DNA from 3 places in the Streptomyces sp. NPDC021356 genome. Region 2 is predicted to be linked to each of the others. Evidence: riboswitches for the same ligand, from Rfam matches in the RefSeq annotation. Region 2 holds a riboswitch; each other region holds the start of a gene.

The links. Region 2 has a riboswitch for cyclic di-AMP ahead of AB0G56_RS40915 (transglycosylase SLT domain-containing protein). Riboswitches for the same ligand answer to the same signal wherever they lie in the genome.
Positions count from the first base shown of each region.
Region 1: it holds a riboswitch for cyclic di-AMP, as region 2 does, so the genes downstream of both, AB0G56_RS04605 (peptidoglycan DD-metalloendopeptidase family protein) here and AB0G56_RS40915 (transglycosylase SLT domain-containing protein) in region 2, are expected to answer to the same signal.
Region 3: it holds a riboswitch for cyclic di-AMP, as region 2 does, so the genes downstream of both, AB0G56_RS18240 (C40 family peptidase) here and AB0G56_RS40915 (transglycosylase SLT domain-containing protein) in region 2, are expected to answer to the same signal.

Region 1 is NZ_JBFACU010000003.1:104,850-110,316, reverse strand. Features, by position in the region: gene AB0G56_RS04620 (GNAT family N-acetyltransferase) at 1-403, opposite strand, end outside; gene AB0G56_RS04615 (HPr family phosphocarrier protein) at 607-888, shown strand; gene AB0G56_RS04610 (GntR family transcriptional regulator) at 1,086-1,745, opposite strand; gene AB0G56_RS04605 (peptidoglycan DD-metalloendopeptidase family protein) at 2,024-2,782, opposite strand; cyclic di-AMP (ydaO/yuaA leader) riboswitch at 2,795-2,956, opposite strand; gene AB0G56_RS04600 (pitrilysin family protein) at 3,211-4,599, opposite strand; gene AB0G56_RS04595 (pitrilysin family protein) at 4,596-5,467, opposite strand, start outside.
Region 2 is NZ_JBFACU010000069.1:8,794-14,260, forward strand. Features, by position in the region: gene AB0G56_RS40905 (DUF2092 domain-containing protein) at 1-897, opposite strand, end outside; gene AB0G56_RS40910 (polyprenyl synthetase family protein) at 1,197-2,207, opposite strand; cyclic di-AMP (ydaO/yuaA leader) riboswitch at 2,881-3,073, shown strand; gene AB0G56_RS40915 (transglycosylase SLT domain-containing protein) at 3,078-3,572, shown strand; gene AB0G56_RS40920 (HAD family hydrolase) at 3,583-4,389, opposite strand; gene fahA (fumarylacetoacetase) at 4,888-5,467, shown strand, end outside.
Region 3 is NZ_JBFACU010000012.1:96,983-102,449, reverse strand. Features, by position in the region: gene AB0G56_RS18250 (alpha/beta hydrolase) at 1-926, opposite strand, end outside; gene AB0G56_RS18245 (ANTAR domain-containing protein) at 1,176-1,535, opposite strand; cyclic di-AMP (ydaO/yuaA leader) riboswitch at 1,951-2,164, shown strand; gene AB0G56_RS18240 (C40 family peptidase) at 2,168-2,641, shown strand; gene AB0G56_RS18235 (ATP-binding protein) at 2,737-3,195, opposite strand; gene AB0G56_RS18230 (helix-turn-helix transcriptional regulator) at 3,416-4,276, shown strand; gene AB0G56_RS18225 (DUF397 domain-containing protein) at 4,312-4,542, shown strand; gene AB0G56_RS18220 (8-amino-7-oxononanoate synthase) at 4,615-5,467, opposite strand, start outside.

The DNA.
Region 1 (5,467 bases), on a different contig from region 2:
GGAAGGCGACCTCGGCCTCGTCGGAGACGGGGGGCGCGGGTGCGGCGCGCCCTGTGGCAGGGGCGGTGGGGGGCGACGGGCGGGCGGAGGCGGCCGCTCCCGCCGTGCCGACGCGGTCGTAGCGTACGGTGGCGATGAACTCGCCGCCGATCGTGGCCGCGAGTCCCACCCGGTCCACGAAGTCGTGGTGCGTGAAGCGGTGGACGTCCTTCGCGGACAGTCGCGGGTACGGCGCGAAGAAGCGGTAGTACTTGGACTCGTCAGACACCTGTTCGTAGAAGCTGACCAGCCGGTCGGCGTCCTCGGCGGTGATCGGGCGGATCCGCGCGGTGCCGCCGTCGCGCAGCACCACGTCGGCCTCCCAGTGCGCGGGGTACTCCTGCCGGTCCGACGAGGTGTGCATGGGCCCCAGAGTACGGCTCGCGTCCGACAACGGCGCGAGGCAGTCTGTGGGGGACACGCGCGAAGACGCGCCCGGGGCGGAGCCCCGCCGGACCGAGGCCGCGGTCCGGCGCCGCCGGGGTACCGGCTCCGGTGCCGTCCGGGACGTGCTTCACGTATGGGAAACTGGTCTAGACAACCTGAAACACTGAAGGGCAGCATCACATGGCTGAGCGCCGCGTCAACGTCGGCTGGGCCGAGGGCCTCCACGCCCGCCCCGCTTCCATCTTCGTCCGGGCCGCCACGGCCTCAGGGGTCCCCGTGACGATCGCCAAGGCCGACGGCAACCCCGTCAACGCGGCCTCCATGCTGGCCGTCCTCGGCCTCGGTGCGCAGGGCGGCGAGGAGATCGTCCTCGCCTCCGACGCCGAGGGCGCGGACGCCGCCCTGGACCGGCTGGCCAAGCTGGTCGCCGAGGGGCTCGAGGAGCTTCCCGAGACCGTCTGACCGGTCGCCGGTCGCGGCGGCACATATCGCGTACGGAAACCGCGTCGTCCCCATCTTTCCGGGCGGCGCGGTTTTCGTATGGCCCCGGTGGCGGGAAATGCGGAGCGCGTCGGGGACGCCTGAACCAATTCAAGGCAGCGTGAATACCGCCCCGGGCAACCCCTCAGGCGATTTCCTCTTTGTATACCGCAGTCGTGTTAATTCCGTCCGCCCGATGTGTTGAGGGGACGTTTCAGAGTCCTCACTCGGTGCGCGGCGGTCACCCGTTCGGTGTGCAGGGCGGCGAGTGCCCGGGCGCGTTCGGTGTCGCCGCGTGCCACGGCGTCCGTGATCGCCCCGTGCTCGGCCCACGCCTCCACCGGGTCGGCCGCGTCCGGCACCCCGTACATCCAGGCGATCTTGTGCCGCACCTGCGCCAGTACGGTGCTCAGCGCGGCGCTGCCGCAGGCCTGGGCCAGGGTCTCGTGGAACCAGGCCGCCAGGGACCGCAGTTCCTCGCCGCCGCCGCTCACCGCCCGCTCCTGCCCCAGCCTGACCAGGCCTCGCAGCACCTTCAGATGGGCCTCGGTGCGCCGCTGGGCGGCCCGCGCGGCACCCAGCGGCTCCAGCAGGAGGCGCATCTCCAGCAGGTCGGCGGCCTCCTGCTCGGTCGGCTCGGCGACGCAGGCGCCCGCGTGCCGCCGGGTCACGACGAAGCCCTCGGCCTCCAGGGTGCGCAGCGCCTCGCGCACGGGCACGCGCGAGACGCCGTAGCGGCGTGCGAGGACTTCCTCGGTGAGCCTGGTGCCGCGTTCGTGGACCCCGGCGACGATGTCGTCCCGGATCGCCGTGCACACCGCGTGCGCCGGAACGCGCATGACCGACCTCCGCATTGATCCCCGTGGAACTCCCGCGATGAACGCGTGTTCCGTGACTCTATGACAACGCGCGGGAATTTCCGACGGCGTGAAGGAATCCGGGGATATTTTTTTGGACAGCACGGAAGCACGGAAGCACGGAAGCACGGAAGTGCGGAAGTGCGGAAGTGCGGAAGTGCTGAAGTACGGAAACAGGCGCCGGAATGCGGAGAGCCCCGGCCGGTGGGCCGGGGCTCTGCCTGACGGTCAGCGCTTCACGCCCTCGGGCGTGTGCCGCCTCAGACGGGCACGCCGTGCTTGCGGAGGTAGGCGATCGGGTCGACGTCCGAGCCGTAGTCCGGGGTGGTGCGCGCCTCGAAGTGGAGGTGCGGGCCGGTGGCGTTGCCGGTGGCGCCGGACAGGCCGATCTGCTGACCTGGCGTGACCTGCTGGCCCACCGAGACGCCGATGGACGACAGGTGACCGTACTGGGTGTACATGCCGTCGGCCATCCTGATCACGATCTGGTTGCCGTACGCCCCGCCCCAGCCGGTCTGCACGACGGTGCCGACGCCGACCGCGTGCACCTCGGTGCCGGCGGCGGCATGGAAGTCGATGCCGGTGTGGGAACCGGAGGACCACAGGGAGCCACCGGTCTTGTAGCCGGTGGAGACGTAGGAGCCGGTGATCGGCGGCACGAAGGTGTTGAGGCGCCGGCGCTCGGCCTCGCGGGCGGCCCGCTCCTTGGCCTCGCGCGCCTTCTTCGCCTGCTCGGCGGCCCGCTTGCGCGCGGCCTCCTCGGCCTGCTTCTGCCGGGCCGCATCCAGCTGGGCGGTGGCCTGCGCGTCGACCCGTTCGGCCACGGTGTCGCCGAGGGTGACGACCGGGGTGAGCCCCGTGTCCGCCGGGGCGGGGGTCTCGGCGGCGAGGGCCGGGGAGGCGGCGAGGGTGCCGATGACACCGGTGGTGGTGAGGGCCGCTACGCCCGCCGCGCGGGCGGTGGTTCGCTGCATCCGGCTGGGGCGACGGTGCTTCCCGGTGGCGCGCGTGAACGCCATGTGGTGGCTGGTCCTTTCCTTCCCTCTCGCCTACCGGGTTAGCTGACGGGTTCGGAGCAGGAAGGTCTCCTACGGGCCCCGCGCGCGGCGCGCGGTGTCCGATTCACCCCAGGGACTGCGTGGGTCCCCGGCTCCCCTGGCTCGCGCCGTACGGGGACTCGGCGATGACTGTCCGGTGCCGCGGGTGCGGCGCACTGCCCGACGAACAGCCGGACCGACGCTAGACGGGGCCGCTTCCGCATCCCAAACGGATCCGCGTTTTTGTAGCGCAGCCCACAGGGCAGACAGGCGGTCTCTCCCGCAATCCGGACATCACGGGGCCCTGGTGACGCCTCGGTCACCAGGGCCTCCCGCGTACCTGACTCTCGGTCTTCTCCGGGGCTCCCGCGTAGCTGCCTCTCGGTCACCCCCGCGGCTCCCGGCCTTCGTTACTCGGCGGCGACGACGGTCACCGGGCCGGCGCCGACGGCTTCGACGGGCTCCCTGATCTGCGCCGCGTCACCGACGAGAACCGTCACCAGCCGGTCCACCGGGAACGCGCTGACGACCGCCGCGGTGGCCTCCACCGTGCCGGTCTCGGCGAGCTGCTGATAGAGCGTCGCCTGGTAGTCGTCCGGCAGGTGCTGCTCGACCTGGTCGGCCAGCGTGCTCGCCACGGCGGCGGCCGTCTCGTACTTGAGCGGCGCCACACCGACGAGGTTCTGCACGGCGACGTCCCGCTCGGCCTCGGTGAGCCCCTCGGCGGCGAGCTTGCGCAGCACCGTGAAGAGGTCGTCCAGGGCCGGGCCGGTGTTGGGCGTGTCGACCGAGCCGCTGATCGCGAGCATCGCCGCGCCGGTGCCGTCGGGCGCGGAGCGCAGCACCTGGCCGAACGAGCGCACCCCGTAGGTGTAGCCCTTCTCCTCGCGCAGGACGCGGTCCAGGCGGGAGGTGAGGGTGCCGCCCAGGCAGTAGGTGCCGAGCACCTGGGCGGGCCACACGCGGTCGTGCCGGTCGGGTCCGACGCGGCCGATGAGCAGCTGCGTCTGCACGGCGCCGGGCCGGTCCACGATCACCACACGGCCGGTGTCGTCGGCGGTGACCGGCGGCACCGGCCGCGGCTCGGCCGGCGAGCCGGTCCAGGCGCCCAGGGTCTCGCCGAGCAGTTCGCCGAGGTCGATGCCGGTGAGGTCGCCGACGACCACGGCGGTGGCGGTCGCGGGCCGCACGTGCCGGTCGTAGAAGGCGCGGACGGCGGAGGCGTCGACGGCGCGGACGGTCTCCTCCGTGCCCTGGCGCGGCCGCGACATGCGCGTGCCGGCCGGGAACAGCTCCTTGGAGAGTTCCTTGGCGGCGCGGCGGGAGGGGTTGGCCAGCTCGTGCGGGATCTCGTCGAGCCGGTTGCGCACCAGCCGCTCGACCTCGGACTCGGCGAACGCGGGCGCCCTCAGTGCGTCGGAGAGCAGCCCGAGCCCCTTGGCCAGGCGGGAGGCCGGGACCTCCAGGCTGAGCCGTACGCCGGGGTGGTCGGCGTGGGTGTCCAGGGTGGCGCCCGCGCGCTCCAGCTCGGCGGCGAACTCCTCGGCGGAGTGCTTGTCGGTGCCCTCGGAGAAGGCCCGCGCCATGATGGTGGCGACGCCGTCCAGGCCGGCCGGCTCGGCGTCCAGGGGCGCGTCGAGGAGCACCTCGACGGCGACGACCTGCTGGCCGGGACGGTGGCAGCGCAGCACCGTCAGGCCGTTGTCCAGCGTGCCGCGCTCGGGGGCCGGGAACGCCCACGGCCGGGCCTCGCCCGCCTGGGGGCGGGGGTGGAAGTCCATGGTGGCCAGCTCGGTCACTTCGCCGTCTCCTCGGTGTCTTCGCCGGCCGCGGCGTCCGCGTCCGGTGCCTGCTCCTGTGCGTCGGGGGCGGTCGGCTCGTAGACGAGGACCGCGCGGTTGTCGGGGCGCAGACGGGCCTTGGCGACCTCCTGGACCTCCTCGGGCGTCACCTCCAGTACGCGCTGGACGGCGGTCAGGGCGAGCTGCGGGTCGCCGAACAGGACGGCGTAGCGGCACAGTTCGTCGGCGCGGCCCGCGACGGTGCCGAGCCGGTCCAGCCACTCGCGCTCCAGCTGGGCCTGGGCGCGCTCCATCTCCTCGGCGGTCGGGCCCTCCTCGGCGAAGCGGGCCAGCTCCTCGTCGATGGCGGTCTCGATGACCGGTACCTCGACGTCGCCGGAGGTCTTCACGTCGAGCCAGCCCAGGGAGGGCGCGCCGGCCAGCCGCAGCAGGCCGAACCCGGCCGCGACGGCGGTACGGTCGCGGCGCACCAGGCGGTTGTACAGCCGGGAGGACTCGCCGCCGCCGAGGACGGTCAGGGCGAGGTCGGCCGCGTCGCACGCGCGCGTGCCGTCGTGCGGGAGCCGGTAGGCGGCCATCAGGGCGCGGGCCGGGACCTCCTCCTCGACGACCTCGCGCAGCTGCCCGCCGAGGACGTCGGGCAGCGAGCCGTCGCGGGGCTGGGGCTTGCCGTCGTGGGACTCGATGGAGCCGAAGTACTTCTCGATCCACGCGAGGGTCTGCTGCGGGTCGATGTCGCCGACGACCGAGAGGACCGCGTTGTTCGGCGCGTAGTACGTCCGGAAGAACGCGCGCGCGTCCTCCAGGGTGGCCGCGTCCAGGTCCGCCATGGACCCGATCGGCGTGTGGTGGTACGGGTGGCCCT
Region 2 (5,467 bases):
GCCCGCCTTGTCGTCCTTCTCCTCGGTGATCTTCGCGCCCTTGGGCGGGGTGAAGTCGAACGTGGAGGCGGCCGGCGCGGCGAAGCTGACCTGGGTGAAGCCCGCGTCGACCACGGCGGCGCCGCCGCTCGCCGGGGTCAGCGTGAACTTCAGCGGCATCCCGGTCTTGGAGTCCACCGCGATACTGATCGCCCCGACGGTGGTGCCGGAGGCGTGCTTGGGCTCTATGACCAGCTTGTAGGCGTCCCGCCCGGCGACCTGTGCGGTGCCGTCGACGGTGACCGAGGTGGTGTCGTCGACCGACTTCAGGGCCTCGTCGGCGAAGTCCTTGGGCGTGGCGGGGACCTTCCGGTCCTTCCCCTTGGCGCCGTCCTGGGCGGCGGTGCCGTGGTAGACCTCGTTGGACTTGCTGTCGTAGCCCCAGATGTCCTTGCCGTTGTGGATGAGGTTGTACTCGGCGGCGTTCTCGATCAGCGAGAGCTTCTGCCGGTCCGGTCCGTCGGCGGCGACGCGCAGCGTGTGCGTGCCGGAGATCAGCCCGGTCAGCTTGGAGGTGGGATCGGCGGACGATCCGTCGCCGCCGCCCTTGACGGCGCCGGAGGCGAGGCTGCTCTCCAGGCCGCCGAGGTTCGGCAGGCCGAGGTCGGTGGTGATCCTGACCGTGCCGGACAGTCGCTCGACGTCCGACTTGGCGATCTTCTCGATCAGTTGCTGTGCGGTGATCTTCGGCAGGTGAGGGTCGCCGGAGTCGGCGAGTGCCGGGACGAGCCCGATGGTCGCCGCCGCCACCCCCACCACCGCGACCGGGACGACGTAGCGCGCGGCCTTGCGGCGCACCGAGTGCCTGCCGTCGGCCTCCGCGGCGTCCCTGCTGTCGTCGGATTCGTACGGTGCCATGTGTGCCTTACCTCCGTCGTCGGCGGCGGCTGCCCGTGTGCACTTCTCCCACCCCAAGCCGCCATTCTCACCCGAATCGGTGAGGAGTGGTGTGGTCCGTGCTTCCATCTGACCAAATCGGCCGCGCGAAAGCGTCAGACCCCGGAGCCAACTCCGTGTACCTCTGCGGTATGACACACAAGGGCGGAGTCTCCACCACCCCGTAGGGGTCGGGGTGGAGACGCCGCCCTCCGGCCCAGGTGAGCGGGGCCGGGCCGGTGGTGGCCGGTAGCCGGTGGCCCCTGGAGGTCCGGGCCCGGCTAGCCGGCCCGGTGCACGACCGCGTCGCACAGCTGGAGCAGCCCCGCCTTCGCGTCGCACTCGCGCAGCGGCGCCAGTGCGGCCCGCGCCTCCTCCGCGTACCGGACGGTGTCGCGGCGCGCCTGTTCCAGAGCCGGATGCGCGCGCAGCGCCGCCAGCGCCTCGGCGTGCCGCGCGTCGTCGCTCAGGTCGGAGTCGAGCAGTTCACACAGGGCGATGTCCTCGGCCAGCCCCAGCCGCGCCGCGCGCTCGCGCAGCCGCAGCACCGGGAGGGTCGCGACGCCCTCGCGCAGGTCGGTGCCGGGTGTCTTGCCGGACTCGTGGGAGTCGGAAGCGATGTCCAGGACGTCGTCCGCCAGCTGGAAGGCGACGCCGAGCCGCTCCCCGTACTGCGTGAGCACGTCAACGACGGTCTCGTCGGCCCCGGACATCATCGCGCCGAACCGGCACGACACGGCCACCAGGGATCCCGTCTTGCCGCCCAGTACGTCCAGGTAGTGCTCGACGGGGTCCCTGCCGTCCTGCGGGCCCGCCGTCTCCAGGATCTGCCCGGTGACCAGCCGTTCGAACGCCAGGGCCTGCACCCGGACGGCCTCCGGGCCGAGGTCGGCGAGGATCTGCGAGGCCCGGGCGAAGAGGAAGTCGCCGGTGAGCACCGCCACCGAGTTGCCCCAGCGAGTGTTCGCACTGGCCACTCCGCGCCGCACGGCGGCCTCGTCCATGACGTCGTCGTGGTAGAGCGTGGCCAGGTGGGTCAGCTCCACGACGACGGCCGACGGCACGACCCCCGGCGCGTACGGGTCACCGAACTGGGCCGCGAGCATCACGAGCAGCGGACGGAACCGCTTCCCGCCGGCCTTGACGAGGTGCTGAGCGGCCTCCGTGATGAACGGGACCTCGCTCTTGGTGGCTTCGAGCAGCCCTTCCTCGACAGCCGCCAACCCGGCCTGGACATCGGCTTCGAGAGCCTGGTCCCGCACGCTCAGCCCGAACGGCCCGACGACGGTCACGAGGGGTCTCCTGTCTGCTGGTGTCTGCTGGCGTTACACGGTTTGTCGATAGGTCGCTGCCATCACTCAAGTCAGCGTATCCGGTCACGTTTCGATCACCGATAGCGCCCACCGATACAGGCCAGGTGGTATCGGATCACGACCGATATGTTTTCGATCACCACATATGAACAGATATTTATCGACTCCCTCCTCCCTACCCGGCCCCCTCCCTGCTCTCACCCTTCCCCGGAACCCGCCCCCGCCTATACATACGTACGAACAGGGCCACGGCCTCACCAAGCGTGACGACCGTCACCCTTCCACCCTTCGCATCACGTCCCGCACCACACCCTCGTTCCCGATTCCCCCTCCCCTCCGCTTCACCCTCACCACCGCGAGTCCGATTTACCCCTATTGGTATTTCAATTCCTCTTGGCCGTAAATGCTCCTCAGTGGATTATTCCGTGAGTTGAGTCACGCTCGCACCGCCGACCCATCACCCCCCGGACACCCCCCACTCCCCTTCCTCCGCAAGCCAGTTGACCCTTGGCGAATGCAAAGGATCAAGCACCCGAAACACCCCAGAACAAGGTCAACTAGGGCGATGTATGAATCAGGTACTTGTTCGGGACATGTGCTCTCGCATACGTTCCCGGCCAGTCGGGCGGACCGCCGAATCCTGCCACCGCCCGATATCCATCGACCGAACCACTCATGGCAGGAGCGGGGGACCCAGGTAAGTCGCCGGGCCGGAGCGGCGTACGTCGTCCCACGTCGTACGCCGCGCCGGAACGGCTCGGGGTGAAGCCGCGCCCTCCGGGGCGCGGCCGGGCACCTCCCCGCCCGAACCCGACAGCTCACCTCGCAGGCGACGGAGAGGAATCCGCCATGCACGCAAACGGTCACCGCCGTTCCCGCACCGCTCGCCTCGTCCGCACCCTCGCCGTCTCCGGCACGGGTGCCGCCGTCCTCGCCCTGCCCCTGATCGGCGCCGCCAGCGCCTCCGCGGCCACCACCACGACGGCCACGACCACCGCCACGGCGGCGAGCAGCGTCGCCTACCCGAACACCCTGGACGGCTGGATCCGCGAGTCGCTCGCGATCATGGGCCAGAAGGGCATCCCCGGCACGTACAACGGCATCTACCGCAACGTGATGCGCGAGTCGTCCGGCAACCCGATGGCCATCAACAACTGGGACTCCAACGCCGCCGCGGGCATCCCGTCCAAGGGCCTGCTCCAGGTCATCCAGCCGACCTTCAACGCCTACCACGTGGCCGGCACGTCGTTCGACATCTACAACCCGGTCTCCAACATCACGGCCGCCTGCAACTACGCAGCCGCGCGCTACGGCTCCATCGACAACGTCTACAGCGCGTACTGAGCCGACCGAGTCAGGTGAACAGTCGCTCGAGGACGACGGCCACGCCGTCGTCCTCGTTCGACGTGGTGACCTCGTCGGCGACCGCCTTCAGCTCCGGGTGGGCGTCGGCCATCGCCACCCCGCGGGCGGCCCACCGGAACATGGGGATGTCGTTCGGCATGTCCCCGAAGGCGAGGGTGTCCTCGGGCCCCAGCCCCAGACGCCCGGCGGCCAGCGCGAGACCGGTCGCCTTGGTGATGCCGCGGGGCTGCAGTTCCACGGTCCCCGGGCCCGACATGGTGACCGTGGCGAGGGAACCGACCACACCGCGGGCCGCCTCCGCGAGTTCGTCGTCGGACAGGCCGGGATGGCGGAGCAGCACCTTGCTGATGGGCGCGCGCCACAGGTCGTCGCGCCGCCCCACCCGCTGGGCGGGCAGGGTCGGGTGCGGCATGCGGTACCCGGGCTCGATGAGCGTGCGCCCGTCCACCCCGTCCTGGTCGACCGCCGCGTACACCTCGCCCACCTCGGCCTCGATCTTGCCGAGCGCCGTCTCGGCCGTCTCCCGGTCCAGCGTCACCGACCACAGCAGGCGGTCCGCCCCGGCGTCGTAGAGCTGCGCGCCCTGGCCGCAGACCGCGAGCCCCGTGCACCCCAGGTCCTTGAGCAGCGACCGCACCCTCGGTGCCGGCCGGCCGGTCACGACGAGGTGCCGGGCGCCCGCCGCCGCCACCCGCGCGAGCGCGGCGAGGGAACGCTCGGACAGGGTGTCGTCGCCGCGCAGCAGCGTTCCGTCCAGGTCCGTGGCGATGAGGGCGGGGGCGAGGCGAACGGGCATGATCAGAGAATACGGATCATCCGCCACGCGGGTGACGCACGGGAACGGGGCGTCGTGTCCGGTGGGCCGCGCCCATGCGGCGGCGGTGCCGGGTGGTGGGGCCGGGTCGGTGCCGGGTGGTGAGGCCGGGTCGGTGGCGGGTGACGGCCGGGTGGCCGGGTGGCCGCCAACGGGAGCGCGCCTTCTCGGCGAACGCCACGGTGCCGTCGTACGACTGCGGGAAGGTGGCCGTCGGGCTCGGGGTGCCGTGCTCCGCGCACAGTTCGTCCTCCTGCGGGACGGACCCACCCCGTTCGCCCCGCCCGCCCCGTCCGTCTCCAAGGGCACTGAGGCGCAATTGACCGCCCCGGCAAGCCCAATCCAGACATTGCGGACTCTTTGTCCCCTGCCCAAGACGGCACCTCTTCCGTAACGTGTGGCGCGACCACATGACCGTGTGGCCCGGCCGCCGCCTGCGCCCCACGGAACGCACGGCACACGAAAGAGAGGCAGAACCCGATGCCCCCCTTCGAGGTCCCCGAGGGCGACCCCTTCGGTCCACACAACCTTCCCTACGGTGTCTTCTCCCGCGCCGGATCGCAGGAACGGACCGTCGGCGTCCGGCTCGGCGACCACGTCCTCGACGCGGGCGCGGCGGCACTGGCGCTCGGCTCCCCCTACGCCGCCCTGCTGGCGCGGCCCACCCTGAACCCGCTGCTCGCCGCGGGCCGCACCGCCTGGTCGGACGTGCGGCGTGCGCTGACGGCGTGGGTGACCGTGCCCGCCCACCAGGAGACGGTGGCACAGTTCCTGCACCCACTGTCCTCGGTCACGCTCCACCTGCCGTTCGAGGTCGCGGACTACGTCGACTTCTACGCGTCCGAGAACCACGCGCGCAACGTCGGCCAGATCTTCCGCCCCGACGCCGGGGACTCGCTGACCCCCAACTGGAAGCACCTGCCGATCGGTTACCACGGCCGCTCCGGCACGGTGGTCGTGTCGGGCACGGACGTCGTACGCCCCTCGGGACAGCGGAAGGCGCCCACCGACCCCGCCCCCGTCTTCGGGCCCTCCGTCCGGCTGGACATCGAGGCCGAGG
Region 3 (5,467 bases), on a different contig from region 2:
ACGGCGGCGCGGTTGGTGCCCAGGTGGAAGCTGGCGTCGTTCTTGGCGACCCAGTCCTGCCAGTCCTTCCAGCGGCCCTCGAAGGCGATGTCCTGGTTGAGGTTGGCCTCGTACCAGATGTTCTCCTGGGCCGGGTTGACGACGCTGTCGACGAGCATCCGGCGCACGTGGCCCGGGAACAACGTGCCGTAGACGGCCCCGAGGTAGGTGCCGTAGGAGACACCCAGGTAGTTGATCTTCTTCTCGCCGAGCGCGGCGCGGATGACGTCCAGGTCGCGGGCGGTGTTCGGCGTCGTCATCTGCTCGAGCATCGCGCGGCCGGTGCGGTCGTAGCAGCCGTCGGCGTACTCGCGGGCCAGCTTGCGCTGGGCGCGCTTGTCGGCCTCGGAGTCGGGCACCGGGTCCGCCTTGGGCGCCTTCACGTACTCCTGCGGGTCCGCGCAGGAGATGGGCGTGGAGTGGCCGACACCGCGCGGGTCGAAGCCGACGAAGTCGTAGGCCTTGGCCACATTGGCCCAGACGGGGTTCTTGGCGGTGACCCGGGCCGGGAACCGCAGGCCGGAGCCACCCGGTCCGCCCGGGTTGTAGACGAGGGCGCCCTGGCGCTCACCCTTGGTGCCGGTGTTGCCGATGCGGTCGACGGCGAGCTTGATCTGCTTGCCGTACGGGTGCGCGTAGTCGAGCGGCACCGAGACGTAGCCGCACTGGATGGGCTTGGCCAGCCCCCAGTCGGCGGGGCAGTCCTGCCAGTCGATGCCGGTCCTGGCGGCGCGGTCCGCGGCGATCGCCGCGCCGCGGGCCTCACGATCCTGGCCGTGGCGGCTGTCCGCGCTGGCCGCGGGGGCCGCCACGGCGCCGGCTATCAGGGTCGCCGTCACCAGCGCGCCGGCCGAACCGAGCGCGACAGCCCGGTTCTTCGGTCTCATGACCCTCAAGTGGGACCTCCCCGTACATCGTTGCGAATCGAGTACGGCGGATCCTTCCGGCTGTGAGGTGTCTGAGAACAGGGGTTGTTGACCTTCTTTGCCAATCCGATAACCGGCGTACGGTGTTCCGCTCAGCGGAGCCGGTTCGGCGCGCGCCCTGCGGGCGCCGTGCGCGCGGGCAGGGCGGGGCGCTGTGCGCGCGGGCGGGGCGCGGGGAGGGAGCGGCGCGCCGGGAGGGCTCGGGGCTGTTCAGGGCGCGCAGCGGCGCGCGGACCCGCGTGCGGCCTGGCGGTCGAGCGCCCGCCTCAGCTCCTCCAGCTCGGTGTCCGAGAGCGCACCGCCCTGGGCGAACTTCAGGATGTGCTCGGCGACCGTGCGCACCTTCGTGTTGGTGCGCTGCGAGACCTCGCGCAGGACCCGCCAGGCACCGTCCGGCGGGACGCGCCCGACGGCCACCAGCGCCCCGATGGCCTGGTCGATGACGGCGTGCGACGTCAGGGCGCGCTGCAACTGGTCGATCTCCTCGTGCAGCCGCTCGTGCTCCGCCACCAGGTCCGTGACGGACAGCGGCTGGAGCGGGTGCCGCCTGGACATCGCGAAGAACGCCATGGAGATCCCCTGGGTCGTCGAACGGCCGGAGTTCCGCCTCCAGCTTGCTGCATGAGGGCCGCGCGCACGACCGGAGGCGGGCGGCGCGGGACCCGTCCGCCGCAGGGCCCCGGCACCTGCGGCGGACGAGGGCCGAAACGGCCCAAATGGTGTACCTCCTTTCGGCGTAGGCAAACGTTCTTTTTCCAGGGCCGTTCGGGTTGCACGGCGCGCGTTCCCGGATGGCGGAACGACATCTTCCGCTGCTGGTCCCGGGCTTGCGGGGTGCACGGACAGTTGTTCGAGCGCACGACCGTCCACCCGAACGGGCGAGTGGTGAGTAACAGCACAAAGGACCCGTTCCGTTGGGATTTTCTGACATCCATAGGTGAAGATCCCTGTCTGACGACAAGCCCCCGCCACAACGGCGGGGCGGTCCGGGCGGACGCCGAGTCCTGCCGCCGCCCGGATGACCGGTCGACGGAAGTGGATCGGCAGGAGTGGAGGACCCGAGCACGACGGGTCGCCGGCACGGTCACACCATGACCGGGCCGAGCAGCCCTTGGGGTGAAGCCGCTTGCGGGCGGCCGGGCTACTTCGCCAGCCCGAATCCGACAGGTCATCCTTCACAGGCGGCTGACGAAGGGTTGCGCATGACTGCGCTCAATCGTGTCCCGTCGCTCATGGCCCGGGCCGGCACGGCCTCGGCCCTGACCCTCGCCGCCGTCGGCGGCTCGATCGTGGTGCCCGGCGTCGCCTCCGACGCCTCGGCCGCGACCATGGCGACGAAGGCGCTGCAGATCGCGGCGTCCAAGAAGGGCTCCCCTTACCAGTGGGGCGCAACGGGCCCGCGCAGGTTCGACTGCTCCGGTCTGACGCTGTACTCCTTCAAGAGGGCGGGCAAGAAGCTGCCCCGCACGGCCGCGCAGCAATACAACAAGTCGCGGCACATCTCCTCCAGGAGCCGCCGGGCCGGAGACCTGGTGTTCTTCCACTCCGGCTCGTACGTCTACCACGTCGGCATCTACGCCGGCTCGGGCAGGATCTGGCACGCCCCGAAGACCGGGGACGTGGTGAAGCTGGAGAAGATCTGGACCAGGAGCGTCTGGTACGGCCGGGTCAGCTGACCCGCCCGGGAAGCGGCGGCGGTCCCGGCGGGCGTCGCCACCGCCCCCGGGCGGCGGTCGGGGACACCGACGAAGCCGCCGACAGGGCCGTACGCCTAGGGCTCCTGCCGTCCCGCCGCCGTGACCGGTTGGGGGCGCACCGGCCACGGGAGGTCCACGCTGACCGTCTTGCCGCCCTCACGGGTGGGCCGCACGGTCACCCTGCCGCCGCACTCCGCGGTGAGGCACCGGATGATCACCATGCCCCGGCCGTTGTCCTGCTGGACAGCGGCCGGCAGTCGTCTGGGGAACCGCGGGTGGCTGTCGGTGACCCCGATGCGCAGTTGTTCGTCGCGGTCGAGGACGAGGTCCACCCTGAAGGTGGGCGACTGGCCGAGGGTGTGCTGTACGGCGTTGGTGGCGAGTTCCGAGACGATGAGCCGCACGGTGTCCGCGGTGTCCGTCTCCGACGGCAGGCCCCACTCCGCCAGCGTGCCGACCGCGTAGCTTCGGGCGACCGCCACCGAGGCGGGATCGCTCGGCAGAGTGACGGATGCTTCCAGGTGGTCTGCCATGGCGACGTCGTCCCTTTCCCGCGGGACCGCGGTTGGACACGGAGCGGATGGTTTCGAGTACGGTCCCGGACTGGTGGTTCGCCGCCAGATTGCCACCACCGGGCCGGTCCCGGATGGCGATCCACCGAGATGTGCATATATCTGTCCCTCGAAGCGGTGAACTCTGCGACGGGAGACCGTATTTGACACCCTTCCGGGAAAGTAGTGAGGAGCCGGTCCCATGCAGCACGGTCCCGCGGTGCGCCGCCGCAAGCTCGGAGCCGAACTGCGCAGCCTGCGCACCGGCGCGGGTCTCACCAGCGGCGAGGCGGCCCGGCTCGTGGGCTGGCACCAGTCGAAGGTGAGCCGGATCGAGACCGGCGCCAGTGGGGTGAAACCGGCCGATGTGCGGTTACTGCTGGACGCCTACGCGGTCCGCGACTCCCAGCTGCGGGAACTGCTGCTGGTGCTGGCGGGCTCCGACGACGGCGACGGCCGGCACCACTGGTGGCACGCCTATCGCGGCGTACTGCCCCCGACGTACCGGGACTTCATCAGTCTGGAGTCACAGGCGAGCGCGATGCGCACGCTGGAGACCTCGGTCGTCCCCGGGCTGCTCCAGACACCGGAGTACGCCCGTGCGGTGACGCGGGCCGCCGTGGACGGACTCGACGACGACCGGCTGGACGCGCTGGTGGAGGTGCGGCTGGCCCGTCAGGCCGTGCTGCGGTCCGACCGGCCGCTCACGCTGAACGCGGTGCTGGACGAGGCGGTGCTGCGCCGGGAGGTCGGCGGCCCCGAGATCATGGCCCGGCAGCTGGAGCGGCTGACCGAGGCGGCGCGGCTGCCCCAAGTGTCCTTGCAGGTCCTGCCGTTCGCCGCCGGGGCGCACATCGGCGTGACCGGCCCTTTCGTCATCTTCTCATTTTCGAACACTTCTGATCTGGATGTGGTCGTTCTTGACCACTTGACGCGTAGCTTCCATCTCGAACGGAAAGAAGACCTGGAGGCCTACACGGAGGCCTTCGACACCCTTCGGTTCCATGCCCTGTCGATCGAGGACTCGCTGGACTTCATCGCGGGGATGCGCCAGGACAGGTGACGGCGCGCGACCACGTCAAACGTCAAGGAGGCACCATGTCTGCTCTGCCTCGGACCGTACCTTCCACGACCGATCTGCACGCCGTGCGGTGGCTGCGCAGCAGCTACAGCACGGGAGCGAACAACTGCGTCGAGACAGCCCGGCCTGCCGCCGAGCCGTACGCCGGGCTGCTCGCCGTACGCGACTCCAAGGCCCCGGACGGACCCGCGCTGCTCTTCTCCACGGGGAGCTGGGCGGAGTTCACCGCCGCGGCCCGCCGGCTCTGATCACCCTCACGGCAGCGCCCGGGCGCGTCCCGGGCTTCTCCCCTCCGGCGACCCACGGCCGTGTCCGCCGACTCATGGTCGCGTCTCGCCGATCACTCGTACAGCGCGTTCGATCTGCGCCGCGGACAGGTCCGCGCGGGCGGTCAGCCTGAGCCGTGAGACGCCGTCGGGCACGGAAGGAGGACGGAAGCAGCCCACGGCCAGGCCCGCCGCGCGGCAGTGCGCCGCCCAGCGCACGGCGTCCTCGGGGGACGGCGCACGCACGGAGACGACCGCCGCCTCCGGGCGCACCGCCCGCAGTCCCGCGGCGGTCAGGCGCGTGTGGAGCTCGGTCGCGACCGCCCGCGCCCGCGCCGCGCGCTCCGGCTCGCGGCTCAGCAGGCGCAACGCCGCCAGGGCCGCTCCCGCCGCCGCCGGGGCGAGCCCCGTGTCGAAGATGAACGTCCGTGCCGTGTTGACCAGATGGTCGATCACCCGGGCGGGCCCGAGCACCGCTCCGCCCTGACTGCCCAGTGACTTGGAGAGCGTGACCGTCACGACCACGTCGTCCGCGCCCGCGAGGCCCGCCGCGTGCGGGGCGCCCCGGCCGCCGGGGCCGAGGACGCCGAGGCCGTGCGCGTCGTCGACGACGAGCCCCGCGCCGTGCTCCCGGCAGACCTGCGCGAACCGGCCGAGCGGTGCCGCGTCGCCGTCGACGGAGAACACCGTGTCGCAGACGAGGACCGCCTGTCCCGCGTGCGTGCCGAGCGCCTTGCGCACGGCGTCCGGGTCCGCGTGGGCGACGACCTGCGTGGTGCCGCGGGCCAGCCGGCAGCCGTCGATGAGCGAGGCGTGGTTGCCCGCGTCCGAGACGATCAGCGAACCGTGCGGGGCGAGCGCGGTGACCGCGGCGAGGTTGGCCGCGTAGCCGGAGGAGAAGACCAGG